Regions from separate parts of the Bacillus sp. 9.4 genome, predicted to be linked through region 2. Evidence: predicted binding sites of a transcription regulator. Region 2 holds the regulator's gene; the other holds the start of a gene.
What was found. Region 2 encodes NrdR, which represses ribonucleotide reductase genes. Its sites were predicted from a motif close to AACACNATATATNGTGTT; they were not measured.

Region 1: nrdI (class Ib ribonucleoside-diphosphate reductase assembly flavoprotein NrdI) is a predicted target of NrdR. The motif match lies at 6,843-6,860, and genes of this name have one in related genera.

Annotation. Positions count from the first base shown of each region.
Region 1 covers NZ_JBVFMU010000002.1:105,693-121,299, forward strand. The annotation lists gene hflX (GTPase HflX) at 1-94, opposite strand, end outside; gene spoVK (stage V sporulation protein K) at 227-1,195, opposite strand; gene cwlC (sporulation-specific N-acetylmuramoyl-L-alanine amidase) at 1,838-2,605, shown strand; gene ACZ07B_RS07390 (hypothetical protein) at 2,669-3,289, opposite strand; gene nrdF (class 1b ribonucleoside-diphosphate reductase subunit beta) at 3,339-4,328, opposite strand; gene nrdE (class 1b ribonucleoside-diphosphate reductase subunit alpha) at 4,346-6,448, opposite strand; gene nrdI (class Ib ribonucleoside-diphosphate reductase assembly flavoprotein NrdI) at 6,408-6,800, opposite strand; gene ACZ07B_RS07410 (hypothetical protein) at 7,044-7,274, opposite strand; gene ACZ07B_RS07415 (YmzC family protein) at 7,356-7,628, opposite strand; gene hfq (RNA chaperone Hfq) at 7,824-8,045, opposite strand; gene miaA (tRNA (adenosine(37)-N6)-dimethylallyltransferase MiaA) at 8,085-9,029, opposite strand; gene ACZ07B_RS07430 (YmaF family protein) at 9,129-9,542, opposite strand; gene ACZ07B_RS07435 (hypothetical protein) at 9,631-9,912, shown strand; gene ebrA (multidrug efflux SMR transporter subunit EbrA) at 10,047-10,364, shown strand; gene ebrB (multidrug efflux SMR transporter subunit EbrB) at 10,378-10,731, shown strand; gene ACZ07B_RS07450 (OsmC family protein) at 10,745-11,197, opposite strand; gene ACZ07B_RS07455 (poly-gamma-glutamate hydrolase family protein) at 11,267-11,974, opposite strand; gene ACZ07B_RS07460 (hypothetical protein) at 12,254-12,487, opposite strand; gene aprX (serine protease AprX) at 12,712-14,040, shown strand; gene ACZ07B_RS07470 (MBL fold metallo-hydrolase) at 14,151-14,975, shown strand; gene ACZ07B_RS07475 (hypothetical protein) at 15,054-15,410, shown strand.
Region 2 covers NZ_JBVFMU010000001.1:963,641-979,247, forward strand. The annotation lists gene ACZ07B_RS05730 (HAD family hydrolase) at 153-935, shown strand; gene thrS (threonine--tRNA ligase) at 975-2,906, opposite strand; gene ytxC (putative sporulation protein YtxC) at 3,300-4,145, opposite strand; gene ACZ07B_RS05745 (TVP38/TMEM64 family protein) at 4,224-4,865, opposite strand; gene dnaI (primosomal protein DnaI) at 4,899-5,834, opposite strand; gene dnaB (replicative helicase loading/DNA remodeling protein DnaB) at 5,862-7,280, opposite strand; gene nrdR (transcriptional regulator NrdR) at 7,395-7,853, opposite strand; gene speD (adenosylmethionine decarboxylase) at 8,127-8,507, opposite strand; gene ACZ07B_RS05770 (glyceraldehyde-3-phosphate dehydrogenase) at 8,746-9,768, opposite strand; gene ACZ07B_RS05775 (winged helix-turn-helix transcriptional regulator) at 9,974-10,354, opposite strand; gene ACZ07B_RS05780 (MFS transporter) at 10,538-11,728, shown strand; gene ytbE (aldo/keto reductase YtbE) at 11,752-12,594, shown strand; gene coaE (dephospho-CoA kinase) at 12,636-13,229, opposite strand; partial or broken gene ytaF (sporulation membrane protein YtaF) at 13,245-13,895, opposite strand; gene mutM (DNA-formamidopyrimidine glycosylase) at 14,044-14,874, opposite strand; gene polA (DNA polymerase I) at 14,897-15,607, opposite strand, start outside.

The DNA of each region.
Region 1 (15,607 bases), on a different contig from region 2:
CTTCCATAGAATTTTCAAAATGCTCATCCGTGATATGCGGCAGCTGACATCCGACTAAAATGGCTTTCTCCTGAATCGTTTCTTGTTCGTTCAAATGGATGTTCCTTTCTTTTGCATATTGGGCAGTAGTATTATCATACCAAACCCTGCATGTGTATACCACAAATCGATTGCTTTGAAAAGCGGAAATACGAGCAAAAAACAGACCTCTCAAAAACAGAGAGGTCTATGCAGATCCAGATGCTTCTTCTTTAATGGAAAGATCTTGGCTTTTGATGGTCATCAAGTCGCTTTTTAAGTATTGGTCTCCCATTAAAAGCCTCATGGCTTGTGCTCTGATCGATTTTTCGATCACATTTCTGACAAAACGTCCATTGCTGAATTTAATGGGACTTGTCGTGCTTTTCACTGTCATTAAGTAATCTTTCAATTTCCATTCAGCTTCTTGACTGAGCTGGTATTCCCTTTCATCGATCATTCGTTTCGCAATCTCCATGAGCTGGGTCACAGAGTAATCCGGAAAATCAATGGAGATGGGAAATCTTGATTGGAGTCCGGGATTTAACGAGAGAAAATGATCCATTTCCCGTGAATATCCGGCGAGTATCAAAATAAACTCATGCTGTTTGTCTTCCATATGCTTTACAAGTGTGTCGATCGCTTCTTTCCCAAAGTCCTTTTCGCCGCCTCTTGCCAGCGAGTAGGCTTCGTCTATAAACAAAATGCCACCTAATGACTTTTTGATTAAATCTCTCGTCTTTTGGGCGGTGTGTCCGATATACTCCCCGACCAGGTCAGCCCGCTCCGCTTCTATTAAGTGGCCTTTTGACAGGACATTCATTTCAAAGAACAGCTTGCCGATGAGCCGTGCAACCGTCGTTTTTCCCGTTCCCGGATTTCCTTTAAACATCATGTGCAGCGCTTGCTTTCCAACCTTCAAGCCTTGCTCCGCGCGTTTTTGGTTCACAAAAATCCAGGCGTATATTTCCTTGATGTTGCGTTTCATTTCCTCCATCCCAACTAATGCGCTCATCTCTTTTTCGATTTCCTTCAAAATGCCGTGCTTTGCTTCGTTTTTTTGCAATGCAGCCTGATATTCCGCCTCTGCCTCAGCATTCGTCAGCACCTGCTTTTGCCCGTTCAGAATAATGTTGATCTGTCCGTTGTTTTTATAAGTCACAGCGCGCTCCAACATCTTCACCTCTCTGTTCTCTCTATATGATATTCAAGCGGATGCCGATTGTGACAAACGCCTATCATGTGTCGAAACAATTGCTTTTTTCGGGAACAATAAGGAATCCTGCGCTTTCCCGAGAAATACTTTATTTCTTATTGTATTCACGGACATGGGGTGGACAAACCATGATATTTTGTTTTTAATCATTTTGTCAGAGTATTATAGTGAGCTTCTTTCTCATTATTTTCTCCATTCGCCAATCCTTTTTTCATGCAACGGGCTGTTTTTTGTATGAAGCGTATTACCCGCCGTAAGATACCTGAAGTGTTACTTTCTTTTTTTCGATTTATAAAGTGGTGTCTTTAATGAAAGGAGTTTTTCTCATCAATTAACGTTTCAAATGCTTGATTTAATATGAACGCAAAGCTTAAAACCAGCAGGAATCAGTGCAGGTTAACCGAACCCATAGTACATACAAACATATGGCGTATGCACAGATTTCATGTCGGACCGTATCTGTTGTCGCTTCATGTTGAATTGTGCGCTTTCCCGAGAAATAATTTCCGGATGTGAAAGGGTTATTTCCTCATTTTTCAGTTGAATGATAATCGTACAAGCAGAAGCCGTGTTTTTTCATATCCTGTAATGAGGTGATGAAAAATGGTTAAAATTTTTATTGATCCTGGCCATGGCGGGTCTGATCCAGGCGCAACAGGTAATGGCCTTCAGGAAAAAACGTTAACCCTGCAAATCGCTTTAGCCTTACGTACGATATTAACTAATGAATATGAAGGCGTTTCTTTGCTGCTGAGCCGGACAAGCGACCAATATGTCAGCTTAAACGACCGGACAAATGCCGCAAATAACTGGGGAGCAGATTTCTTTTTGTCCATTCACGTTAATTCCGGGGGAGGCACAGGTTTTGAAAGCTATATTTATCCAGATGTAGGAGCCCCGACGACAACTTATCAATCGACAATTCACTCTGAAGTGATACAAGCTGTCGACTTTGCCGATCGCGGCAAAAAAACAGCGAACTTCCACGTCCTAAGGGAGTCGGCAATGCCTGCCCTCTTGACCGAGAACGGTTTCATTGATACCGTTGCCGATGCAAATAAGCTGAAAACGAGCAGTTTTATTCAAAGCTTAGCGAGAGGACATGCAAACGGGCTGGAGCAAGCCTTTAACCTTAAAAAGACTTCCAGCTCAGGGTTATATAAGGTTCAAATCGGCGCATTTAAAGTCAAAGCGAATGCCGACTCGCTCGCAAGTAATGCCGAAGCCAAAGGTTTTGACTCGATTGTCCTTTTAAAGGACGGATTATACAAAGTGCAGATTGGCGCATTTTCATCCAAAGACAATGCAGACACCCTCGCTGCCAGAGCGAAAAATGCCGGCTTTGACGCTATTGTGATCCTAGAATCATAGCCGAGACGGGGACGAGCGTCTCATAAAAAAACCCGGCTCCTCATCGCGAGAAACCGGGTTTTTTTATTCAAGAATATCAACAACAAACTGTGACCATGTTTCCAGACGGTTGTAGATGTCATCCTGTTTTAATTCAGAAACTTTCATCCATTTACCCGCAATTTGTTCTTTCTCCTTCACTTCCACTTGTGCGCCAGGCTTTAATTGAAGCGCAGAAAGAATACCGATATGCACTTTGCCAACACTGTTTTCATCATCATTGATCAATCCCAGTGTGACAATCGCCTGTTTATCTTCTTCATTTATTTGCAGTTCTTCCTCAAGCTCACGGTCTGTGTTCAGCTTTAAGACTTCAGCAAATGAAGCTGCCCCTTCGATGGCGTTCATATGACCGCCAAAGCCGAGAGAAAGCTTGTTGTGCAGTCGTGATTCACCGCCGCCAGCCAGCCGCTCATAAAGAAAAACTTCATCTTCACGCTTAATGACGACATAAGGTATCGGCTGCTTGAAACGCGGATCTTCTTCTGCGTCCCCTCTTCTCATTTCACGATAGGCCGCTTCAATCTGAGCCATGATTTCGGCTACTCTGCTATCTTCACTGTACACGCCCTGGAAGGTTAAGCTTTCTTTCTTAAACACATCATCGCGCGGGGCAACTAAAATCATTTCGTCCATTTTTCCCATGGGTACTGCGTCCTCCTCATTTGAACCTTCAAGCCGAAAAGAGCAGATATTATATCTGCTCTTTTTCATCTTCAAAATAAAAGTCATCATCTTTGAGCGGCTCAACTGTCGCTTTTTTATAACCATTCCCCTTCATAGAGAAGAAGTCATGCGATTTTGTTTTTGTGTTTAATCCGTTTAATACGATCGGATTAATGTCTTCCTCTTCGAAGTATGGATCAAATCCAAGATTCATCAGCGCTTTATTCGCATTATAGCGGATGAATTTCTTTACATCGTGTGAGAGTCCGACTTGATCGTACAAGTCCTCTGTATACTCAAGCTCATTTTCATATAACTGATTCAGAAGGTCGATCGCAAATTCACGAAGCTCTGCTTTTTTCTCTTCTGTCTGTTTATTATAAATTTCCTGAGCAAGGAGACCGACATACACGCCGTGAATCGCTTCGTCACGAAGGATCAGGTTAATGATCTCACCGCTTTGCATCAGTTTTCCTTGTCCGTAGAAATATAACGGATAATAGAAACCGCTGTAGAAAAGGAAGCTTTCCAGATAGACGGAAGCAACCATCGCTTTGAACAGTGAAATTTCATCATCTTTTTGAATGGCTTTGTAAAGCCCGACAATCATTTGCGCTTTTTTCTGCAAATATTTATTTTGTTTAACCCATTCAAATACTTCATTAATCGTTTCAGTCGGTGCAAGGGTCATGAAAATATTAGAGTACGACTTCGCATGGACAGCGTTCTCCATCATCGCCATAAAGTTCAGCACCGCTTTCCGCTGGTGGCCATCTACGTGTTCAGCCACAATCGGCATCCCCGTATTCCCCTGCTCTGTATCAAGAAGCGTAAGTCCGGCCAGTACCTTCATATAAGTGTCCTGCTCATTTTTTCCGAGGTACTTCCATGTGAGGAGATCGCCGTTTAAAGCAATCTCTTCCGGAAGCCAGAACTGTTTCACGTTTTGGTTATAGAACATTTGGGTAAAATCGTCTTCATGCTTTGACCAGTTTGCTGCGTCATAAATTTTTGTCACTATAAACTCTCCTTTAATCAAACAACACAAGAAAGGCAGCTGTCTTGCCCAGTATCTTTCGTTCTTGCATAGTAAATGGTTTTAATTCCTCTATGATGTGCATACAGATCGATTCGGTTTAAATCACGGGTCGTCATTGTGTCTTTTAAGAACAATGTAAAGCTGATTCCCTGATCAATGTGCTGCTGGATAGTGGCGATCATATCCACAACCTTGAACATGTCCATATCGTAGGCTTCTTTATAGAAGAACCAGTTATTAGATGCAAGCCCAGGCATTGGGTAGTACGTTTTTGAGTTGCCGTATGTTCGTTCTTCAATTCGTTCCATAATCGGCATAACAGACGCCGTACTTGATTGGACGTATGAGATAGAGCCTGTCGGCGCAATGCATAATCTGTAGCTGTGATACATGCCGTGTTCAGCGACAAATGCTTTTAGCTTTTCCCAGTCCTCTGTCGTCGGGATATGCATACCCTCAAACAGGTTGGCGATTTTTTCGTATTTCGGTGAGAAATCAGTAGAAACGTATTTGTCAAAGTATTCACCTGTCGCATAGGTTGAGCCTTCATATTGATCAAACGTTTCGCCCTTCTCTTTTGCGATTTCCGCAGAACGCTGGATGGAGTAGAAGTTCACCATCATAAAGAACGTGTTTGCAAAGTCACGCGCTTCCGGACTTTCATACGCAATGCCGTTTTGCGCAAGGTAGCCGTGAAGGTTCATAGCACCGAGGCCGATTGATTTCATCGCTTTGTTTGCCCGTCTTACAGCAGGCGCATTACGGATGTCAGTTGTTTCAGAAACGTGTGTTAAAGAGTCTGTCGCAAGCTTGACTGTCTTTTCGATTGATTTATGCTCCATGACGTTGAGAATGTTAAGCGAACCCAGGTTGCAGGAGATATCCAGACCGATTTCATCTTCTTCATCATAGTCTGTGTATGAAGAAACTTGAGATGCCTGCAGCACTTCAGAGCAAAGGTTAGAAAATTTGACCTTGGAAATATGGTTATTCGCATGCACTTTATTGACGTTATCTTGGAACATGATGTATGGATAGCCTGATTCAGAACGAAGCATCGCCAATTTTTCAAGCAGTTTCCGCGGGTTGATTTTTTCCTTTTTCACCCGAGGGTTGTCGACAAACTTGTCGTACATTTCGTTCATGTCCATCTCATCCATGTGCTGGCCGTACTCTTTATAAATCGTGTGCGGGTAGAATACATAAGCCGCTTTGTCCTCGCGTGCAAGCTCAACGAACTTATCCGGAATGACAACACCGATCGAAAGCGTTTTGACACGCACATCTTCATCCGCAGAAATCTTTTTCGTATCAAGAAAATCATTGATATCGCGGTGGAAAATGTTTAAATACGCCGCGCCGGATCCTTGTCTTTGTCCCATTTGGTCAGCGTAACGGAACGCGTTATCAAGAAGCTTCATGACGCCTACAACGCCTTTTGTCGCATTCTCAACATCTTTAATGGCTTCACCTTTCGCGCGAAGCTTGGACAGGTTAAGAGAAACCCCGCCGCCAAGCTTAGAAAGCTGCATGGAGATATCGATCGCTCTTGAAATGTCATTTAAAGAATCATTAACTTCGAGCAAGAAGCAGCTCACAAGTTCACCGCGGCGTTTTCTGCCGGCGTTCAAAAATGTCGGTGTGCTCGGCTGATATTCTTGATTGATCATCAGGTTTACATATTCTTTTGCTTTCTCAGTGTCGCCGTTAGCGAAGAACAGCGCAACAATTGAGATCCGGTCCTCATAACGCTCGAGGATTTTTTTCTTGTCATTCGTTTTCAAAGCATAGTCATTATAGAATTTAAACGCACTCATGAAGGAAGGAAAACGAAACTTCTTAGCGTAAGCTGTCTTAAACACTTCTTTAATGTCTTCAAAAGAATAAAGGCTTAAGAATTCCTCTTCGTAGTATTGGTTTTCAACCAAATAATCCAGCTTCTCTTTTAAATCGTGAAAGAAGACTGTGTTTTGATTGATATAATCTACAAAATAGCTATGTACAGCCTCTTTATCCTTATCAAACTGGAATTTTCCATCTTTTTGGATCATGATTTCGTTATTTAACTGGATCCATTTTGGCACTTGATTTTGTGACAACTCTTTCTACCTCCTGAGTAAACAATTCAACGTCTTTAGATGTGCCGCTGAGTTCAAATTTGTGCAAGATCGGCACCTGATATTGTCTTGAAATGGTATCGGCGCTTTTTGCAAAGTTATCGCCCCATACTTTGTTGCCGCTCGCAGCGACTCCTAATAAGAGATGGGCGTATTTTTCGAGAAATGATTGTGTTGATGCCGGTACCTGGCCGAAGTTTGTCGTGTAGGTGACCAAAACAAACGGAGTGTCCACGTGGTCCATTTCGTCCACCTTGCGTATCTGCTGAAAGCCTGTTTTATTCACAAACCGCTGAACATTCCCTGTTTTCGAATCAAATATGATTTGTACCACGTTTTATCACGACCTATCAAAAAATATGAATCTCTCATCACTAACACTATATATAGTATACTACCCTCTAGCAAAAACACAATATATAGATTCGTTTTTATGAAAAATTCATATTTTGATCAAATCAGGCAAATGGGCAGACTCATTAGGGCCCAAAAAAGAGAGCAGAACGAGAATCATCTCTCGTCCTACTCGGGGTGTCGTTTTTTAGCCGATGTTTATCATAACATGAAAAAAAACTGCTTAGTAGTCTAGATTTTTTTTTCTTAAGCTATCACAGCATTTTTCGCTCTCTACTGTTTCTTCTATTTCAACATCCGCGCCGATCTCTTCTAAAACCGCCTTCAAAGCAGTGATAATTGACGCTTCTCTGATTAATTCTTTTCCGTTCACAATGATACTTGTTCCGTATTCATAGCAAGAATCATCTTCGCAAATTTCTTCCCAATGATTCACGATCACTTTATGCTTCATGTTTTCACCCTCTGTTTGATCTGTGTCTGTATTTAGTTTAGCGGCTGGAATCCGCTTTGTAAATTCGAATGCTTGTGAATTTTATTCAAGCTCATCATCCGCGTATTCTTTCTTCAGCTTTACCTCATTGCGGGACTCATTATACTCATAAATTTTGATATAGCCGTCCTCCATAACGCCAAAATGGTTATGTTCAAGTGGAAACGAGGTGGGCTGAGGCGTTTCATAGTCTGAATTGCCGCTGTCTGTTTCAATAATGGTATCTTGATTCCCGCACGCCCCGAACAGTAAAAAGACAGCTATCCATACAAGTGCAATCCTGATTCGTCTCAGTTCTGCTTCACTTTCAAACAAGGTCGATCACTCCCAAATTCATTTTATACATAATATACCATTTTCACTTCCGTATGTTGTTCTCATAAAAAAAGACCGTGCCTTGGCATGGTCAGCTTACACAAAAAGCTTGGAGCAAAAGTGGATTCATGTTAAAAATGGCCGCCGGGAACCCCCGGCAGCCTTTCCTCATGTCTTGACATGGCATTTTTTGATCTATTCGAGTTCAAGCTGGACGTTTTTTTGCGGCGCAAACGTTGAGATCGCATGTTTATATATAAGCTGCTGCTTACCTTCCGATTCCAACAATACGGTAAAGTTATCAAAGCCTTTCACCTGGCCCCGCAACTGAAAGCCGTTCAGCAAAAAAACAGTGACATACGTATTTTCTTTCCGGATTTGATTCAAAAACTGATCCTGAATATTAATCGGTTTCATGTTTCGTCCTCCTTGATTCTCTATATCATACAGTTTCGATTAAAGTTCGAGTTTTCCTGCTATATGTGTGAAAATTTCCTTTTTTTTCAGCTCCATATCAACAGGCGGTGTCATATCGAACCATGTGACCTGCATTTTGTTGCGAAACCACGTCAGCTGGCGTTTCGCATACCGCCTCGAGTTCTGCTTTAGCTGTTCGACAGCATCGGAAAGTGTCACAAAACCGTCAAAATATGCATACAGCTCTTTATAGCCTATCGCCTGTATTGATTGACAGTCTCTCACGTTCTTGTCGTATAAGCGTTTCACTTCGGGAAGAAGGCCTGACTGCATCATCAAATCGACCCGCTGATTAATTCTTTCGTAAAGCGTGTCTCTATCCATTGTCAGGCCAATTAACACTGCATTGTACAGAAGTTCTCGTTTTTGTTCCTTCAAATGCTGGGACATCGTTTTTCCGGACGTATGTAAAATTTCCAGTGCGCGAATGACTCTTCTTGTATTATTCGGATGAATCGCAGCTGCTGCCTCGGGATCTGCTGCAGCAAGTTTGGCATGAAGAAAGTCAGCGCCTTCCCGCTCAGCAGCCATTTGCATGCTCTCTCGAAACACGGGATCATTTGCCTCTTCCGTAAATGTATAATCGTAAAGCACAGATTGTATATAAAGCCCTGTACCGCCGACAATCATCGGAAGCTTTCCTCTATTTGCAATCTCGCTGATTTTATTTCTTACTAAGCTTTGATAATCGGCAGTAGAGAAAGAGTCTTGGGGATCTAAAATGTCAATCAGATGATGGGGCACTCCCTCCATCTCCTGTTCGGTAATTTTAGCTGTTCCAATATCCATCCCTTTATAAATCTGCATCGAATCTCCGCTGATAATTTCCGCGTTTAAGGATTTGGCTAGCTGAATACTTAAATTGGTTTTCCCCACTGCCGTCGGTCCGACTAAAATGACAACGGGCTGCTTCGTATTATTCAATATGTATCACTCTCTTTTATAAATCTCCCCCCATTATAGCATTCAACATGGACAACCACCTATCCATTTTGCCCTTTTTTTGCATCGGTAAACATCCTTCTACCAGCCGAGCGGCTCATTGCCGACAATTTCCCTTGTCTTTCCTTTCAGGGTATGACGATGCGTTTTTCTTCTGTCATCTCCGGGATCGTACACAACCCCTCCGTACTGGATCTCAATCGGCTCGTTATAGGCCAGATACGTCGTTTCTTCGATTTCATGATAATGTGTGCCATCTGCTAAGGGAATCGCCGGCCCTGAGATTCCGTAATACCGATGAAAATGGCCGTTTTCAAATGAAGTGATCCCTGTATAGTAATGTGTATGCTGATCGGTATTTGATCCGTTTGCCGGCTGAGTAAACCCTTCAATGAGATGATAATGGCCCTGTTCTCTCGTTGTTTTGACATGATAAGCATGTGCGTGGGGCGGTGCTTTTGACCAGTCAGACTGATACAGGCCCAATGTGTTCACATCCTCCTTTTCCTCGATTCGCCCAATCAAATCCGGGCAGGGTGAATACACTGCATCATCTACACTTTATTACAGGAGGAAAGAAAACATGAACGAGTTAGAAAATTTCAGCCCTGAAGATACAAGAATATTTGGAAGACCGTTCGGATTCGGGAGACCATTTGGGTTTGGAAGACCATTCGGGTTCGGTTACGGGTTTGGAAGACCCGGATTTGGTTATGGATTTGGTTTTGGCCGGCCATTCGGATTTTTTGGAGGACCGTTTATCGGCGGCCTTGCAGGCGGGCTTATAGGAAGCGCTTTATTTAATCCTTATTTGTATGGCGGATACCCCTATTATCCGTATGCCCCGTTCCCTTATTATTATTAAACGCAAAAGACCCCTTAAAAAGGGGTCTTTTTAAGGGTGTGAAAATGAATCTCTTGACTCATACATAGGCATACACTAATATTTTTCTAGCTGAAGTTTTTTCTAATCTAAAAATATAGTGAGGAGAATTCATGATGTTGATAGGATATATATTCCTCACGATTGCCATATGTTCGGAATCGATAGGAGCAGCCATGCTGAAAGTATCTGATGGCTTCAAAAAGTGGAAGCCAAGTGCTTTGGTCGTTATTGGCTATTCCCTCGCCTTTTATATGCTGTCTCTGACTTTAAACCATATTCCCCTGAGCCTCTCCTATGCGACTTGGAGCGGGGCGGGCACGGTGCTGACGACAGTGATCGGAGTAAAATGGTTCAAGGAAGATCTGAATGCCAAAGGGCTTATCGGGATTCTTTTATTACTATCAGGGGTCGTGTTACTTAATTGGCAGTAAAGGAGTGATGAAGATGAGAGGATTGCTTTATTTGGCTCTCGCCATTGTATCTGAAGTGTTTGGGAGCACGATGCTGAAGCTTTCAGAAGGATTTACACAAGCCTGGCCCATTGCCGGAGTCATAGTCGGATTTCTTTCTGCTTTTACGTTTCTAAGCTTTTCTTTAAAAACAATTGACTTATCAAGCGCGTATGCAACATGGTCGGGCGTCGGTACCGCGCTTACAGCAATTGTCGGGTTTTTGCTTTTTGGCGAAACCATCAGTTTAAAAGGTGTATTCGGTCTCACGCTTGTCATTGCAGGCGTGGTCGTGCTAAATCAATCGAAAGCCCACCCTGAAGATAAAAAACAGACGGTCTGTGAGTGACCGTCTGTTTTCTTTATTCTCCACCCAGTTTCACAGAGGCTTCAAGCTGCAGCTCGACATTTCCTTGAATTGCACGCGAAATCATGCATGACGACTCCGCTTTTTTACAAAGCTTGTGCGCCAATGCGACGTCGTCTTGTGAAGCATCATGTTTAAGCACGACAGAGGGACGGTGAATGATCTTTTTGTATGTAAAGACTCCTTTTGTGACGTCGACAATGCCTTCTGACTCCATCTGTAAGTCTTCTTTTTCCAGCCCGCTTCTCTCCATCATCGCCGCAAGTGTAATAATGTAACAGGTCGCTGCCGCCCCGAGAAGCATTTCATCTGGGTTGGTCCCTTCTCCCGGGCCATCCATTTCTTTAGGAATGGAAATCGATGTGATCAGGTTTCCGCTTTCGATCGTACCGACATCATTGCGGTTACCCGGCCAATTCGCTTTTAAATAAAAATGATGATCTGCCATTGTTTTGCCTCCCTTTTTATCCTATTTCAGTCTACTGATCTTCTCTTATTTTGTCTTCTGATCTGCTTGTTACGAATACTCTTTTTCCAGGACACCTTTGATCGCACTGACATAAGCATAAAATTCACTATTCTTTGTGTATTTTCTATTTTTATAATAAAAATCATCAAAAAATGCTTCTCGCTGCTCACGGCTGATTTCCAGCTGGATACTTAGCCCCGTTTCCCCTTGGTTATTAATGTTTTCGGCATTCAATCCAGCAAGACCGCTTTTAGACGACGCTAACTCAGCGGAAAACCCTCTCCGCTCAAGGGCTCTCACAATCATTTTCGCCCGCTTTCGGTCTGTTCCCCCTACAAGCGTATTCTTGTTCTCCCCTTTATATCCGTGAAAAGCCACCACATATTGATGCTCCTTGATTTTCTTTTTTGCCAATGGCTCATCAAAGTTGGTGCTTGTAATGTGCAGCGTTTGGTTATCGTGGGACTTCAACCCTTCAAACAGGTATGTAGAGTATTCATTATTGAAATAACGAACAAGCTCACTTACTCCGCCTTCAATTCTTCCGCCATGCGGAGACATAATTAAGACTTTGCTTCCTTTTTTCTCATTATATGAAATATCGTAATCGGCTGGGCTCTCATTCTTTGCCAAGCTGCTGAAATTTGAATATGTATCTGGCTGATTTGATGGTTCAGGTTCCAATGAGTAATGAACATATCTCAAGAACAAGACAATGGCTAAGACTAATATGACATTTAGTAAAAATCTTCTCATGTTTAACTCCTTTCATAAGAATGGCGCGGTTCATTATATGAGGTTTAGCCAATAGGTTTTATCTTACCATTGTATACACAATATCATCAGTGAAAAAGTTCCCGGTTTCAAAAAATCAATTGATTGTCACGGTTATTAGCGGTTCATTTCAAATAAGAGTGAAAAAAGGTTGAGAGGAAAGACAAAAAAGGTAGGAACAACCTCACTTGGCAAATAAATGTATATAGGTTTAAGGAGGGTTTTAGTAACAGGCTGCCCGATTGCTGAGACGGACAGCTGTTACCGGCCTGCAGAATAGAGATTTTGCTTATTTGTTCTCACAAAGTCACAGGAGAGGATAGAGTCCAATAAAAATGTTCTGATCTGTTGTTTCGAAAAACAAAATGCTTTGATTTTCGTTTTGCTTTTCTGTCTTACAATAATCGTTCTTTTACTAATCGTTCCGTCTTTCTTCATATATATAATGCTGATTGGCATTTGGCTTTCCAAAGATCGGTGCAAGTAGAAATTCATACGGTTGCTCTCCCCTTCCCAGTTTGATATGATCACATTATATTACGAACAAACGTTCTTTTTCAATCCCCAATGATTTCCTCAACTTCTGAATCTATTGTATCTAATGCGAAAGATTCAGAAAAACAAACTCTTGTCTGTCTCTTATAGAGGACAAACAAACTTACCAAACCTATCATCTGTTCATAGAGTATACAGAGAACCTTATAATAGGAGGAAAATACATGTTTGGGTACTCTATGGTACAAATGGTGAGAGCAAATGCTCACAAGCTAGATTGGCCGTTACGGGAAACCGTATTGCAGCTTTACAAGCCCTTCAAATGGACTCCTTGCTTCTTGCATAAATTTTTCGAAACCAAATTGCAAAACAGAAAAAAAATGTCAGTCATTATCGAATTTGAGGAAGGCTGTCACGAGACCGGCTTTCAAATGGCTGGAGAGGTGCTGCAAAAAGAAAAACGCAGCAAGCTAAAAAGCCGCTTCAACAAAATCAACTGCTGCAGCGCCGAGGTTACTCCTTCAGCATTACATTCCCTTCTCTCTGAATGCAGCAATATCCGTAAAGTGTATTTAAACCGCGAAGTCAAAGCGCTTTTAGACACGGCAACCGAAGCAAGCCATGCGAAGGAAGTCGTCAGAAACGGGCAAACCCTGACAGGAAAAGGTGTTACTGTCGCTGTTGTCGATACAGGAATCTACCCGCATCCTGATCTAGAAGGCAGAATTATCGGATTCGCGGACATGGTCAATCAAAAAACAGAGCCGTACGATGATAATGGTCATGGCACACACTGTGCAGGTGATGTTGCAAGCAGCGGCGCATCCTCTTCCGGCCAATACCGCGGACCTGCACCGGAAGCCAATCTCATCGGCGTAAAGGTATTAAACAAGCAGGGTTCAGGAACGTTAGCAGATATTATAGAGGGTGTTGAGTGGTGTATTCAATACAATGAGGACAACCCCGATGAACCGATTGATATTATTAGCATGTCGCTCGGGGGCGATGCCCTTAGATATGATCATGAACAGGAAGATCCGTTAGTCAGAGCGGTTGAAGAAGCGTGGAACGCAGGGATTGTCGTCTGTGTCGCTGCCGGAAACTCAGGCCCTGATTCGCAGACCATTGCAAGCCCGGGCGTGAGCGAAAAGGTGATTACAGTAGGTGCGCTTGACGATAACAATACCGCAAGCAGCGATGATGATACTGTCGCTTCCTTCTCAAGCCGCGGCCCGACAGTATACGGGAAAGAAAAGCCCGATATTTTAGCGCCGGGTGTTAATATTATTTCCCTTCGCTCTCCGAATTCTTATATTGATAAGCTCCAAAAGTCAAGCCGTGTAGGGTCTCAGTACTTTACAATGTCAGGAACCTCGATGGCAACACCGATTTGCGCAGGAATCGCAGCTTTAATTCTTCAGCAAAACCCGGATCTTACCCCTGATGAAGTAAAAGAGCTTTTGAAAAACGGCACGGACAAATGGAAAGATGAAGATCCGAATATTTACGGAGCGGGCGCTGTCAACGCAGAAAATTCCGTCCCCGGCCAATAAAAAGCACCAAAAAGCCGGCAATTCTCTCTCAGCAGAACTGCCGGTTTAGTGTTTGAATATTCATAATAATAAGGTAAAATAATGGAAAATAGATGAGGGAAGTGAAGAAAGTGCCATATTATATCTGCAATACATGCGGTGTGCAACATGCACAGACTGTAGATCCGCCCAACTCGTGTCTGATTTGCGAGGATGAAAGACAGTATATTCATCCCGATGGACAAACTTGGACAACCCTTGAAGACATGCGTGAGAAAGGAAACCTTCAAAACATCCTCCAAAAGGAAGAAGAGCATCTTTACAGCATCAAAACTGAACCAGAGTTTGCGATCGGACAAACAGCCCATCTTATCCAGCATAAGGGCTTCAATGTGCTGTGGGATTGCATGACATATCTTGACCAAAAGACAATTGACCAAATCAACGAATTAGGCGGTATTCAAGCCATCGCCTTGTCTCATCCACATTATTACTCTACTCAGGTTGAATGGGCTGAAGCGTTTCAGGCGCCGATCTATATCCATGAGGATGATAAAGAATGGGTGACAAGGCCAAGCAATCACATTCACTTCTGGTCAGGGGAAACGCTCAACGTGAAGCCGGGACTGGACCTTTACCGACTGGGCGGACATTTTAAAGGCGGTGCTGTTTTGCATTGGAGCAAGGGCAATGAAGGGAAAGGCTGTCTATTGACCGGAGATATCATTACGGTTGCGGCGGACCGAAACTGGGTCAGCTTTATGTACAGCTACCCAAATCTCATTCCCCTTCCCGCCTCCAAAGTTGAAGAAATAGCAGCCAAAGTAAAACCGCTTCAATTCAACCGGCTTTACAATGCTTTTTCTAAAGTTGTCAAAGAAAATGCCGGCGAAGCGGTCCAGCGTTCTGCCGTACGCTATATCAAGGCTCTCAACAGCGAATTGTTTCATACATAAAGAGTGAGGCGGCTCTTTTCCGTGTAAAAGATGCAGCAATTGGGAATAGTATCGTGTAGATCAAAAGGAGGAATATTGATGGCACACACGAATACACAGCTTTCTCAATGGCTGGAATCAAAAGTCGGCCAGACGCTTGATATTAGAAAAGGTGAATTGACCCATAATGCAGAGATATCAGACTTGGATCAGATTGTTCTCCACCTTCAAAAAGTGGCTATACGCAGTACGAATCATCCTGATGATTATGTTGCGAAAGAAGAGCTCGTTTTAGAAGGCGAAGGAACAACATTCACTGAGGACGGAAACGTACCGCTTCCGCAAAATGCCTATGAGATTCCTTTATTAGGTGACATTCATATTCACCAAGAAAACGAAGGATTGAAGGTCGTAACAGATCGTGCAGTATATACAATTGATATCCAGCACAGCTGAAAGTCACTTTCATCAAAATAATACAGCGTAGCGCCTTTGAGCTTTCGTTCAAAGGCGCTGCTTTATATCGAGCCGTTTTTTCACTTTTTTCGTTCTTCACCCTATTGAATGACTCCTAAAATAGATATATAGTTTTAGAGACAGGATTACATTTCAAATCATTCTGTTTTTTGTAAACTAATTCAGCAATTTGATTC
Region 2 (15,607 bases):
CTTTCCGTTTTCATTCTAGCATGTTTTCGTTTTACGGCTGACTGTTTTTTTAAAATCGTCTGAAAACATATTTCACAAGGCTTTTATCTATTGTAAAATAAAACATGAGCCTTTTGGCAGAAAGATTTGAATCTGAAGCAGAGGAGAAGATCATGAAAGCCGTATTTTTTGATTTAGATGATACACTACTTTGGGACGAGAAAAGCGTCAGAACAACATTTGCAGAAACTTGCTTACAGGCGGAGAAAAAATATGGCCTTGCCCCTGAGGAATTCGAAGCAGCTGTTCGCGAAGCAGCGAGAGAATTGTACATGTCATATGAGACGTATCCATATACAGTGATGATCGGCATTAACCCGTTTGAAGGACTGTGGTCCAATTTCTCAGAGCCAATCAGTGAAGGCTTTCAAAAGCTGAACAAGATTGTGCCGGAGTACAGAAGAAATGCATGGACAAACGGACTGAAAGCGCTTGGGATCGATGATCCTGCATATGGCGAATACTTGGGAGAGTTTTTTGCGGCAGAGCGCAGAAAGCGCCCGTTTGTATATGATGAAACTTTTGCTGTACTCGATCAATTAAAAGGCAAGTATGAATTATTGCTTTTGACAAATGGCGATCCTAGTCTGCAAAAGGAGAAGCTTGCCGGCGTACCTGAGCTCGCTCCTTACTTCAATGAAATCGTCATCTCGGGCGCATTCGGCAAGGGCAAGCCGGATGTTTCAATTTTTGAACACTGCCTTAAGCTGATGAATATTGAAAAAGACGATGCCATCATGGTCGGCGATAATTTGAATACTGATATTTTAGGCGCTTCAAGAGCCGGAATCAAAACCGTTTGGATCAACAGGACGGATAAGAAAAACGAAACTGACGTAACGCCTGATTACATCATTAGCAGCCTTCATGATTTGTTTCCTATATTAGAGAAATAAAAAAGCATGATCTCTTCAATGAGATCATGCTTTTTTATTTTATTTTTTCGCTTCAGCTACTGCCTTTTTCACAAACTCATCAAGAGAAATCGTTTCAGAGTTCTGTTCTCCGTATTTACGCACGTTTACCGCGCTGTTTTCTGCTTCTTGGTCACCGACCACCAGCATGTACGGGATTTTTTGCATTTGCGCTTCACGGATTTTGTAGCCGATTTTTTCATCGCGGCTGTCGACTTCAACACGCAGACCTTCACGCTGCAGGCGTTCCTGCACTTTTTTCGCGTAGTCTAAATGCACAGCCGGAGAAACCGGGATGACTTGGAACTGAACCGGTGCAAGCCATGTTGGCAGCGCGCCTTTGTGTTCTTCGATTAAGAAGGCAACAAAGCGTTCCATTGTTGAAACGACACCTCTGTGAATCACAACCGGACGGTGCTGCTTGCCGTCCTCACCGATGTATGTCAGGTCGAAACGTTCCGGCAATAAGAAATCAAGCTGAACCGTAGACAGTGTTTCTTCTTTTCCGATCGCAGTTTTCACCTGAACATCAAGTTTAGGACCGTAGAATGCCGCTTCACCTTCTGCTTCGTAATAGTCGTGGCCGATTTCGTCCATTGCCTCTTTCAGCATGGATTGCGCTTTGTTCCACATTTCATCATCATCAAAATATTTCTCTGTATCTTCCGGATCGCGGTAAGACAGACGGAATGTGTAATCACTTAAACCGAAGTCTTCATATACATCCTGGATTAAACGGACTGTACGGATAAACTCATCCTTAATTTGATCCGGGCGCACAAAGATGTGTGCATCATTTAACGTCATCCCGCGTACCCGTTGAAGCCCTGACAGCGCACCTGACATTTCATAGCGGTGCATCGTTCCAAGCTCCGCAATACGAATCGGAAGCTCGCGGTAACTGTGAATGTCTTGTTTGTAAATCATCATATGGTGCGGGCAGTTCATCGGACGCAATACAAGTGTTTCATTGTCCATTTCCATCGGAGGGAACATGCCTTCCTGATAATGATCCCAGTGTCCTGATGTTTCATACAGCTCTTTGCTCCCAAGCACAGGTGTGTATACGTGCTCATAGCCGAGGCTGATTTCTTTATCGACAATGTAACGCTCGATGACGCGGCGGATTGTCGCGCCTTTTGGCAGCCAAAGCGGCAGGCCTTGTCCGACTTTTTGAGAGTTCGCAAACAGCTTTAATTCTTTGCCGAGCTTTCTGTGGTCGCGTTCTTTCGCTTCTTCTAGCATACGAAGATGCTCTTCAAGATCAGCTTTTTTGAAGAAAGCTGTACCATATACGCGCTGAAGCATTTGGTTTTTGCTGTCACCGCGCCAGTATGCGCCAGCAAGGCTTAACAACTTAAATTCTTTGATTTTTCCGGTTGAAGGAACATGGACGCCGCGGCACAGGTCAAAGAATTCGCCTTGCTCATAGATCGAAACGGTTTCTCCTTCAGGAATCGCATCCAATAGTTCAAGCTTCAGGTCGTCGCCGATTTCCGCAAAACGGGCTTTCGCTTCTTCACGGCTGACTTCTTTTCGAATGATCGGAAGGTTCGCATTAATGATTTTTTTCATTTCTTTCTCGATTTTCGGCAGATCCTCCGGTGTAATCGCTTCGTCCATTTCTACATCGTAGTAAAGCCCGTTTTCGATAACCGGACCGACGCCGAATTTAACATCCTTGTAGATGCGTTTAATCGCTTGAGCCAGCAAGTGAGCCGTACTGTGGCGCATAATTTGAAGACCTTCTTCTGAGCCTTCTGTAATGATTTCCACTGTACCGTCTTCATTGATCGGCGTTCTCAAATCGATTTCTTTTCCGTTCAGTTTTCCGGCTAATGATTTTTTCTTTAATCCCGGACTGATGGATGCCGCGATATCTTCTGTTGTTGTTCCTTTCGCAAACTCCTTGACTGCTCCATCAGGAAATGTGATTTTTACCATATCTGACATCTTTGTCACTCCTTTTTTTGCATATAAAAACCCCGCCCCCTATGAAAGGGACGAGGTTGAATAAACGGAATCGTGGTTCCACCCTTTTTTCCGCAAAGCCAATACGGCACCTGCGGCTCTAAGCTCTGTAACGGGAGTTCCCGTCAGCCATTACTGTTCCTTTTCAAGAGGTTCACAGCTGAAGTTCAAAGGCGGTAAAGCGAATGGTCCTTAGCTGGGAAGCTTGCAGCCAGGGCTTCCCTCTCTTTGAGCTGGTATCATTCCTTCGTGTCCTTATCAATACGTGTGTCTTTCTTAATCTCCTATGTATTATAAATTGTTCAATCCAAAAAATCAACACGATCGCGTTTCCTTTTTTAAACCGACAGCCTTATATAGACAGGCTGCCGGCCCTCATCCTTCCGAGTGCTTCACCGGTATTTCTGCATCTGTAAAAGCATGCAGCGGGAGCATTTCCACTCTCTCTTGAAATACGTTTTGAATGGTCCTTGCCATCATGTGCTCGGGATGGTCGGTATAAAGCACGACTTCATCAGGTGCAATAGAAATCAGCGGCGCGAGCAAATGAGAATCAATATACATAGGATGATCCCGGACAAATCTTCTGTCTATGTATTTCATTTTTTCCCGTTCCGGCACATAGCGCAGCTCCCATAATGTAAAGGAACCATCATGGACAATATGCACTTTTTTGATTCGCGGCTGTTTGGCGTTCACATAGTCTCTGAGTGTTTGAATAAAGTTTTGATATTCCTGTTCCATCTTATATTCATCAATCGCTGCTTCTGTAATATCTCTCAGCTGCTTATAGTATGATCCAAGTCGGAAGGTCTGAAAGGAGCGAATGTAAAATACTCCTTCCTCTAAACAGATCGTTTGAAGTTCATCCAAAATAGATTGTTTCCGTGAAAGCTTTAGCGGCTCAAACGGAAGATCGTCTGCTTCACCTTCAATAATACTGTGTGCGAGCTGAAGGATTTGCTGCTGTTCATCCTGATCCGTGAAACAATACGTTTCCTCAATCAATGACAGCATATGCTCGTCTTCTTTGCATTCCAAAAAAAATTTGACCAGAATCGGCTCCATAAAACGCTGAATAGGAAAAGCCGGATTCGCTTTTTCAATCCCGATTTTTCGTATGCCTTCACGGACAATGATATTGTTCCGATCGTCCGAATGCTGAATGAGATGTAAAAAAGCGGCTGCATCATGGTCATCTTCAAAGATTATTTCAAGCATGTTTGTCCCCCCTTACGGCATCTGTTACAAGTATATGGGGGATGTTTTTAAAATAGACGTAAAGGTCATTGGCAAATCTTAATTTGATTCCTGGAACAAGTTTTGCATTTTCTTTCTGAAGATAAATGGCAGCGAGATAAACACGATATATAGAGCGAGGACAAGTAAGAAAGCTGGCAGATTGCCAGTCAAAAAGCTTGCTCCCAGAACATTCAGCGCAATGGTCCCAGGGATGATTCCCACAGCCGTTGCCGCAAAATACGGCAGCGCTTTGACATTGGAAAGGCCTGCCGCATAGCTGACGAAATCAAAATTGATCGGCAGGATTCTCAAAAGAAAGATATAGAAAAATCCGTTATCTTCCATTTGCTTCTGTATGGCTTCAAGCCTTTCGTAATGCCCGTTCTTTTTCGCCGCAAACAAACCGGCCGCAAAAAACGAAACAGCTGAAGCGCACATCGAACCGAATAACGTATAAAGCGTGCCGAGAAGCGGGCCAAACGCAAGTCCGCCAGCTATTGAAATAACAGACACCGGAAATAAAACAAGTGGCCTGACGATGGATATCCCGATAAACATCAAAGGTGCAAAGACTCCGAACGACAATACCCATACCCTGATCTCTTTCGGCGATACATTCAAATATATTTTATTTCCCCAAAAGATTAAACCTGCACCTGCCAGCACTGCCAGCCATTTAAAAGCGGTTTTTCGATTCATACCCTCAGTTCCTTCCCCTTTGAACCGCAGCAGTTACTGATGGCGGCGGTTTTCTCCGTCAAGGCGGATCGGAGCAGCCAAATATAATATCCGCTCCATTAATCTTGCCGCTTTTACTTCTTCCTTTTCCCCCCTTTGCGAATACGTAAAATGATGCTTCAGCTCGTCAGGTGAGAAATTAGAAGAAAAGAAAGTAGGCAGCTGCTGGGACATTCTGTGCTGAAGCACCGTTCCGATGACTTCATCCCTTACCCAGCTTGTCATTGATTCTGCTCCGATGTCATCAAGCATCAATACGGGTGTGGTCTTTACCATATTGAGCTTCTCTTCCAATGTCTGGTCTTGCAGCGAATTCTTAAGCTCTCTCACAAATTCAGGCACATAGACAATCATGGAAGAATACTCTTTTTCCGCCAGCTCATTGGCAATCGCAGCGAGCATAAACGTTTTTCCTACCCCGAATTTCCCGTATAAATATAATCCTTTCCCTTTTCCCGTCTCATTATAGCTTTTCAGGAAGTCTGTAACATGCTGGAACATCGCGAGCCTGCTCGGGTCACTAATATCGACTTGCTGGAACGTCGCTCCGAGAAGATCCTGCTGGATATACATGCTTCTCATAAGAGACTTTTGTTTCTTCTGCTGGTCGAGCTTCCGTTTGACTGGACATTCATAATACTCGATATCAATAGACCGCCCATTGACAACAAGCTTCGGATGGTAGCCCTCCAACAAATTGTTGCAGTTTTCATCTTCCGAACAATAGGAGCAATTCTTGCTTTGTTCGATATATTCATAAAGCTTATTTAAGCTCTTTTCGATCATTTTTTGGTCAATCACTTCTTCGTTTTCCTTCAAAAATGCTTGAACATCTTGATCTTTCATGACTTTTTCCTTCATTTGTTCAAGACGTTTTTGGAAATCCGGCCTGCCGGTTACGCCCTGCAGGGAACGGCCGATTGGTTCCATCTATTCCTTCACCCCGCATCTCTGTCTTTAATAGGCAGAGTATTTTTTCAGTTTTTGCATTTCTTCCATCATCTTTTTCTTCTGTTCTTCCAAATCCTGCGGATGCAGCTTCTGCTGTCCGGATTCTGAATCGGACGCTGTTTCCTTTTCTGTCATCCAATCAGGAAGCTTTTCTTCACGAATCACTTTTTGGTTTCGTTTCGAAGACTTTGTTTTTCCTTCAGCCCATTCAAGGTACTGGCGGTTTTCTTCTATTGCGAGCTTCATCGCTTCCCTGACCGTTTTTACCTTTTTGCGTGCCCAATGCGAAGCGATTTTTTGGATATAGTTTTTGGACAGCTTCATGTCGGTTTTCAGCATGACATAATAAATTAACACATTTGTGACGCCTGGCTCGAGCTTCTGTTCGAACATAATTTCTTCTATGATCTTCAGATCAGCTTTTGACGGCTCTGTTCCGTCAGCAATGTCCTGCAGAAGCTTCTTCGGGGAAATCGCCTCCAGCAATGCGATCAGCTTCCCATCCAGAGAATCCTCTTCTGCCGGTTTTTCGCCTTCACGCAGATGCACCGGCTGTGTTTTTTCCACCAAATCGGGCAGCTGTCCGTTTCTTTCAATTTGATACCAGTCGCTCGCCGCTTTTCTTAAAGCCTCCGTCGTAATGACGTCACGCTCATCAATTGCGCTCATCACAACGTTTTGCATTTGCAAAGGGTCAATTCCGTACAGGTAAGAAAGCTTTTTGATTGTGTCCCGCACCTGCTGGGTCATCGCTTTTCTCGGAATCATCGTCTCAGAAAGTCCTGCTAAAAACAAATCAAAATCAAACACATCCTCCGTTATGGTGTAGGACGGAGCCTGTCCGACAGAAGTATACTCGGTCCCCTCGGCAAGCCTTACCGTTTCCTCCATATCGGATGTGAGCTTCCATTCACTCGGCTGCAGCGATTCAAACGCGTGATTAAACGGCCGCGTAATGTCCTTCGCATCTTCTGAAATGGCCGGGTGCGTAAAAAATTGTTTTAATTGCTGATATTTCGTTTTTCCGACTCTATTATACAGAAAAACATTCAGCATTCCGTCTTCAAAAAATTCATTTGGTCTGAGCGGCGGAAGGAGTTCATATATAAAGAGGCGCTCCTGCCGCTCGGATTCTTTCATATATACTTTCAGCAATCCGATGCCCTCGAGCTTCCCCTGTTCCTGATGGATCGTTTTTAAGTTGGACTGTGTCATCCCCATCAGCTGTCTATGTGTGGACTCTCCGCCCCACAGACGGTTTTGTTCAAGCTCTCCCCACAATGTCATATAAAGAGAGAATGCAACAGGGCCGATTAAGGGCTGGTACAGTTGTGTAATAATTTGTCTGTCAACATCCTGCAGCATCGATCTGCTTTTAACCACATACGGGTCTACAGGCAGTACATCTTTCCAATAGTCAGCCATACATTCTCAAACCTTCCGAATTTGTTTCTACCTTTCATTTTACACCGTTTCTTATATCTATCAAATGCCAATTTTGCACATGAGAAAAGAGCTAGAAGAATCCTCTTAGCTCTTTTAACGCTCTTTCTTTATTAAGTCTTTTAATTCATCGATAAAGACGTTTATATCTTTAAACTGCCGATAGACGGACGCGAACCGCACATATGCGACTTCGTCAATCTTAGCCAGCCGGTCCATGACCATTTCTCCGACGAGCTCACTCTTCACCTCGGAACAGCCTTGATTGCGAAGCTCTTTTTCAATATCAAAGCACATGTCTTCAAGCGTTTTGAGTGAAACAGGCCTTTTTTCACATGCTTTTATGAGGCCGCGCAGCATTTTTTCTCTGCTGAATTCCTCACGCACACCTTCTTTTTTCACGACGATGAGCGGGGTTTCCTCCACTTTCTCAAAGGTCGTAAACCGGTAGTGGCAGGATTCGCACTCGCGTCTTCGGCGAATCGACTTTCCGTCATCCACAGGCCGTGAATCAAGGACTCGTGTTCCGTTATGCTGGCATGAAGGACATTTCAATAAAATCAGCTCCCAACTATATCGTTCCCTGCAATGTATTTTCAGCAGCCTCCGCCTTTTAAAAATAGATGTGACAGCATCTGTCGGGAGAGCCGTTGTTAAATTTGTTTCTATAGCATTAGGTGGTTTGTGAAAATCTCTCTCTTATTTTACAAAAAAAATGAAAAAAGAAAAAGCTGACACTCTCGTTTCTTTATAAAAATAAAAGGAGCATAAGCTAAAAAGCGCATAATGGCTTTCTAGCTTCAGCTCCCTTTGTGTTCGCATTTTACTTTATAGTACTTTCGCTTGCGCCTGTTTAATTTGCACAGGCCCCATTCCTCTTGGTATTTCAATGTTTTCTCTTGTATCAGCATGTAATGCCTCTGCAATGTAATCAGCAGCGACATTAGGATCTAAGTCTCCACAAGTATAAACATCAATGCTCGCATATCCGTGCTCAGGAAAACTGTGAATCGTTAAGTGTGATTCAGAAATAATCACAACACCGCTTACGCCTTGCGGTGCAAATTTGTGAAATGCAACCTCGCGCACCTCAGCACCTGATTTTAGAGCAGCATTTACAAACGTTTTTTCAATAAAATCCATGTCATTCAGCTTATCAAAATCGCATCCCCATAGCTCGGAGATAACGTGACGCCCCATTGTTTCCATAGTCATGGACCCCCCTTAACAAGAATTAAAAAGTGAAATTCCAACAACTGGGTCGGCCATTTACCACGGGGGAAAGTTAGTCCGGAGAGGTCCTAACCCTTTAAGTAATTCCGAAACAGTCTCAAGCAAGAAGTTCACGAAAAATAGTATACTGTGTTTAAGTCTAATTTGCAAGGTGCGTTTTTTCAGAAATATGCTGTTAAGGGTTTTTTCTTTAAAATGTGTCCATGACCTTATTTTATACAGCAGACGGATGTTTCATTCGTGCCGCTACATGGCGGATCAGATCAACAACTCTGCAGGAGTAGCCCCATTCGTTGTCATACCACGCCAGCACCTTTACTTTTCTGTCTTCCATTACCATTGTTGTAAGCCCGTCAATGACCGCTGAATGCGGATTCGTATTATAATCAGTCGAAACGAGCGGTTCATCTGAGTAATCAAGTACACCGTACATCGACGTTTTGGCAGCGCGTTTAAATGCCTCGTTTACTTCTTCAGCCGTAACATCCGTTTTCAGATCAACAACGAGATCAACCAATGAGACGTTCGGAACAGGGACACGCAAGGCGAGGCCGTGAAGTTTTCCTTTCAGATGCGGCAGCACAAGTGAAAGCGCCTTTGCCGCTCCTGTTGTCGTCGGAATGATGGATTCACCGCAAGCCCGCGCCCGGCGCAAATCTTTGTGCGGGTTATCAATATTTTTTTGGTCATTCGTATACGCATGAACTGTAGTCATCAGACCGCTCTCAATGCCAAACTCTTCATCCAGCACTTTTACAACAGGCGCAAGGCAGTTTGTCGTGCATGACGCATTTGAAATAATGACGTGGCGCTCAGCGTCAAATTGGTCCTCATTTACGCCCATCACAATGGTAACGTCTTCATTTTTTCCCGGAGCGGTCAAAATCACTTTTTTTGCGCCTGCTTCTATATGGCCCATCGCTTTATCTTTAGCATTAAACTTCCCTGTTGCTTCGACGACTATGTCAATATCATATTCCCGCCAAGGCAGCCGTTTTGGATCACGGCTGTTTAACAAAAGCACTTTCTTTCCATTTACGATCAGGCTGTCTTCACCAGCCACAACCTCTTTGTCGTATCTGCCGTGAATTGTGTCATACTTTATTAAATGAGCCAGCGTTTCTGCGGAATAGCTGGCGTTAATGGCCACTACTTGAATTTGATCGTCTAACATCGCTTTTCTAAAAACCATTCTTCCGATTCTTCCAAACCCGTTGATCGCTACTTTTACCTTCATGTTGGACACCCCTTATCAATTATGCCATCCTAATTTGTTACTATCTAAAATTAGTATAACACATTAAAACAAATTCGCCAGTACATATTGATAAAAATCAACGATTATAACGCTAATTTATGATGCATCTTATGTTTTCTTGCACAGAATATCAGGCGTAAGAACCAAAAAGCAGCCAGCGCTCCGCACTGACTGCCCTCATGCTTTATGATTCCTGTTTTAACTTATCATTGAGCACACTTTCTTCTAGCACAGAAAATGTATCCCCGTACACTCTGTTAATATGATTCGCTCCCCAAGCACACAGCATATCTAAAATCCCTTCTAAGCTGCGGCCGTATTCGCTGAGCTCGTATTCCACTTTGGGAGGAACTTGATTATATACGATTCGGTTAATGACACCGTCCGCTTCCAGCTCGCGCAGCTGCTGAGTCAGCATTTTTTGCGTGATGTTGGGCATTAGGCGTTTTAATTCACTTGTGCGTTTTTTTCCGTGCGTCAGATGGCATAAAATGACGCATTTCCATTTTCCACCGATCACTTCAAGAGTCGCTTCAACAGAAATGTTATATTTTTTCTTCTCCATACAATCCATTCTCCTCACAGGCACCAAAAAGTGACTATAGCACTTCAAAGTACGTACTTTTATTTCTTAACGATATGTTTCATAATCACATTTGCCGGCTGATTTGAATCTGCTCTTTTTTATTTATATAGCTTACTCGGCAGAATTTCAATCATACAACACATCTTACAAAGGAGGAACATCATGACTTCAGCCAATAAAAGCAGTATTCCTGCACTACTGGCTTTGGCCGTAAGTGCATTCGCAATAGGGACAACTGAATTTATCAGTGTCGGCCTTTTGCCGCTCATTGCTGATGACCTGGATATTCCCGTCACGACAGCAGGATTGACTGTTTCCCTTTATGCGCTCGGCGTTACATTTGGGGCACCTATATTAACTTCATTGACCTCAAGCATGTCACGTAAGACACTATTGCTTTGGATCATGTTTATTTTTATTGCCGGTAATACGATGGCAGCAACCGCTTCAAGCATCGGGATTTTACTAGCAGCACGTGTGATATCGGCATTTTCGCACGGTGTGTTTATGTCGATCGGTTCGACAATCGCAGCGGATATTGTCCCGGAAGATAAAAGGGCTAGCGCGATTTCAATTATGTTTACTGGCCTCACTGTGGCAACTGTAACCGGAGTTCCTTTTGGGACATTTATCGGCCAGCAGTTCGGCTGGCGTTTCGCCTTTATGGTCATTATCGCCGTCGGAATCATTGCTTTCATTACAAATGGCATTCTTGTACCGTCCAAATTACGAAAAGGGACGAAAACAACGATGCGGGATCAATTGAAGCTTGTGACAAACAGCCGGTTATTGCTTTTATTTGTCATTACAGCGCTTGGATACGGAGGAACATTCGTTGTGTTCACGTATCTGTCTCCCCTGCTTCAGGAAGTAACAGGCTTCAAAGCCGGGACTGTTGCAGTGATTCTGCTCGGATACGGAATAGCTATTGCTATCGGCAATATGATTGGCGGAAAGCTGTCAAACCGAAATCCAATTGCCGCTTTATTCTATATGTTTATCGTACAGGCAATTGTTCTATTCGTACTGACATTTACAGCCCCGTATCAAGCAGCTGGGCTCATTACCATTCTCTGTATGGGATTGCTGGCCTTTATGAACGTGCCCGGCCTTCAGGTGTATGTCGTCATGCTGGCTGAGCGTTTTGTCCCGAGTGCAGTTGACGTCGCATCCGCGATGAATATCGCTGCCTTTAATGCAGGGATCGCGCTTGGGTCATACCTTGGCGGTGTGATCACCGATTCAATCGGATTGATTCATACCGCTTGGATAGGCGGATTAATGGTGGTCGGTGCAGTCATTTTAACAGGCTGGAGCCGCTTGATGGAAAAACGAGATCGGCAGGAAGCCTGACAATTTTAAAGGAGGAAATGAACATGACAACACATTTACAAACAAAAGCAACACTTCATAATGGGGTAGAAATGCCTTGGTTCGGCCTCGGCGTGTTCCAAGTGGAAGAAGGATCTGAACTGGTAAACGCAGTTAAAACTGCCATTGTTCACGGGTACCGCAGTATTGATACTGCAGCAATCTATGGAAATGAAGCTGGAGTCGGAGAAGGGATTCGGGAAGGCATTGAAGAAGCAGGCATTTCAAGAGAGGATCTGTTTATCACATCGAAAGTATGGAATGCGGATTTAGGCTACGAAGAAACACTCGCCGCTTTTGAAACAAGTCTGTCCAAACTCGGTCTGGATTATTTGGATCTATACCTCATCCACTGGCCTGTAGAAGGAAAGTATAAAGAAGCTTGGAGAGCGCTTGAAACGCTGTATAAAGAAGGCCGTATCAAAGCGATTGGCGTAAGCAACTTCCAAATTCACCATCTTGAAGATCTGATGACGGCAGCTGAAATTAAGCCTATGATTAACCAAGTGGAATTTCACCCGCGCCTCACACAAAAAGAGTTGATAAGATACTGCCAAAATCAGGGCATCCAGATGGAGGCTTGGTCACCTTTAATGCAGGGACAGCTGCTGGATCACCCTGTATTGGCTGACATCGCTCAAACATATAATAAATCTGTCGCACAAATTATTTTGCGCTGGGATCTGCAGCATGGCATCATTACGATTCCTAAATCAACGAAGGAACACCGCATTAAAGAAAATGCAAGCGTATTTGACTTTGAATTAACGCAGGATGACATGAACCGAATCGATGCACTGAATGAAAACTTGCGCGTCGGTCCTGATCCGGACAACTTTGATTTTTAATGGCAAAAAAACACCGTTCAATATGAACGGTGTTTTTTGTATTATGCCCAGCTGTTCATGATTTCATCAAGCTGCCTTTTGGTCTCTTCAAGCGTGCCGCTGTTATCAATGACTTGATCTGCTCTTGCTGTTTTTTCCTCTAAGGGCATTTGAGAGCGGATACGGCTGACTGCTTCTTCTTCCGTCAGCTGATTGCGCTTCATCAGACGTTCCAGTTGAAGCTCTTTTGTCACACTGACCACAATAATTTTATCAACCAATGATTCCAATTTGCTTTCGAACAATAGCGGGATATCCAATACAACAAATGCCTCCCGATTTGCAACGGCTTCATCCCGGCGCTTGAGCATTTCCTGCCTGACTGCGGGATGAACAATTGCATTTAAAGCGAGACGCTTTTGTTCATTTGTAAATACCAGCGCTCCAAGCTTTTTTCGATCTATATCGCCATTTGAGAGCAGTATGTCTTCACCGAATTCGTCAATGATTTGCCGGTAGGCCGGCATCCCTTTTTCTACCGCTTGTTTTGCAATGATATCTGCATCTATAACTGTTATTCCTTTTTCAATCAGCATATTGGCTACCGTGCTTTTGCCGCTAGCTATTCCTCCCGTTAAACCAATGACTAAGGTCAAGAGATCCACTCCTTTTTACAATTTCCAGAGCCCAATCGTGATTAATAGAAGCCCCGGCAAAAACGCCATTTTATCGATCCATTTCCACTTAGACAGAAAATGGCCGGCATTGATTCCAATTGATACAAACAGCGAGCTCATGATTGCCACGGCGATGCTCATCACAATCGGCGAAAAACCGAGAATGGCTGCGCCTATACCTGCTCCAAAGGCATCAATCGATAAGGCAAATCCCAATAAGACCGCCTCAATTCCGTTGATCACACCCGATTTGTCGATATCCGCACTCATGGGTTTTCTCAAAATATGAATCACAATCCCTAATGACCGAACCTCTAAATTAAGCAGCGTTTTTTCATGCAATAGGTATTCTTTATCTTTTGCCGGTTTGAAAAATTGATACAGAACCCACGCACCGATTCCAACCAATATCAAACCGCCAAGCTTCTCCGTCACATATACAGGAAAAAACTTCGTGAGAAAGCTTCCGATCAGCATGGATATAAACATGACAGCACCGGAACAGCAGGCGATAACCAAAATCGCTTTAAACGGTATTTTCATTTTTCTCAATCCGTACGTAAATCCGACTGAAAAACTGTCCAAGCTGACAGCCAACGCCAGCAGCAGTATAGAAACCATTTGCATATCCGTTTCTTCCTTTCTGTTGGTGCTCTTGTATCAGATGTGAAATGCCCGGGATTCATCACAATCATATATATGGGAAAGTGAAAAATCCGTGTTTCGAAAATGGCATCCTCCATTACAGAGTTACTGATATATGCACCGACAGCTTGGACGATGAAGCATTATGCTACTTTTTTTTCTGGCACTTTGCGCAAAAATGCGTGCCTCTTCCTCCAACGACAATTTTCGAAATCATCGTTCCGCAATTTTTGCATGGCTCGTCTTTTTTTCCGTAGACAAAATGCTGCAGCTGGAACATTCCGATTTCCCCTTGGGAGTTGATATATGAACGGACTGTGCTTCCGCCCGCATCAATCGCCTCCTGCAGAGTGTTTTTGATTTCAGAGTGAAGGGTTTTGATTGTTTTATCTGATAATTGATTTGCTTTTGTCTCGGGATGGACACCCGCTCTGAAAAGAGCCTCATCCACATAAATGTTCCCTAGTCCAACTACCGTTTTTTGATCCAGTAGGGCAGTTTTGACAGCGCGGTTTGTTTTCGCAAGCCGTTCTTTTAAATACGCACTCGTAAATTCTTCTGCATCCGGCTCCGGACCTAACTGAGAAAGCGGGAGCTCGCCCGCTTCTTCTCCCGGTTTAAATAAGTGCATGGTTCCAAATTTCCGCACATCCCTGTACCGAAGCTGGGTTCCATCCGTCATCGTGAATATGACATGCACATGTTTATCGTCAGGCTCCTCGGCTTGATGAAGACCGTATTTTCCTTCCATTCGAAGGTGAGAAACCATAATATAATGATCTAAATGAAACAGTAAAAACTTTCCTCGTCTTCCGATGGACTGTATCGTTTCTCCTGCTAGTTTTCGCGCAAATTCCTCCGGTTCGGCAGGCCGTTTGATGATATTCGGCCATCTGATCTCTACCGATTTGATTGTTTTTCCCTTTACAAGCCCGGTCAGAGTGCGCCGGACCGTCTCAACCTCTGGTAATTCCGGCACATCCATCACTTCCTATCTCTGTTTATTTCGCATCGTACCAAGATGGGCCTGATGCAAAGTCCACCTTTAACGGCACATCTAATGCAAGCGCATGCTCCATCACTTCAGGAACAAGCTTTTCAAGAATTTCAATTTCTTCCTTTGGCGCCTCAAAAATCAATTCATCGTGTACTTGAAGCAGAAGCCTTGCTTTCAACTTTTTTTCTTTCAGCTTGGCAGCCATGTCAATCATGGCTTTTTTGATAATATCAGCGGCGCTTCCTTGAATCGGCGTATTCATGGCCGTCCGCTCCGCAAAACTTCGGATATTAAAGTTCCGGCTCGTCAGCTCAGGGATGTAGCGGCGGCGATGCATAAGCGTTGTTACGTATCCTTTTTGCTTCGCTTCCTGTACTGAATCTTCCATGTACGCTTTTACGCCTTGGAAGCTTTCCAGATAGCGGTCGATAAATGCTCCCGCTTCCTTCCGGGTAATGCCGAGGTTCTGTGACAGACCGTAATCGCTGATCCCGTAAACAATGCCAAAGTTGACCGCTTTCGCCTGGCGTCTCATCGCAGATGTCACTTCATCCTTAGCGACATGGAACACATCCATTGCCGTTTTCGTGTGAATATCCATATCATTTGTAAAAGCTTCGATCAGATTTTCATCCTTTGAAATATGGGCAAGCACCCGCAGCTCGATTTGTGAATAATCGGCTGCAAAAATGAGCCAGTCTTTTTCAGACGGCAC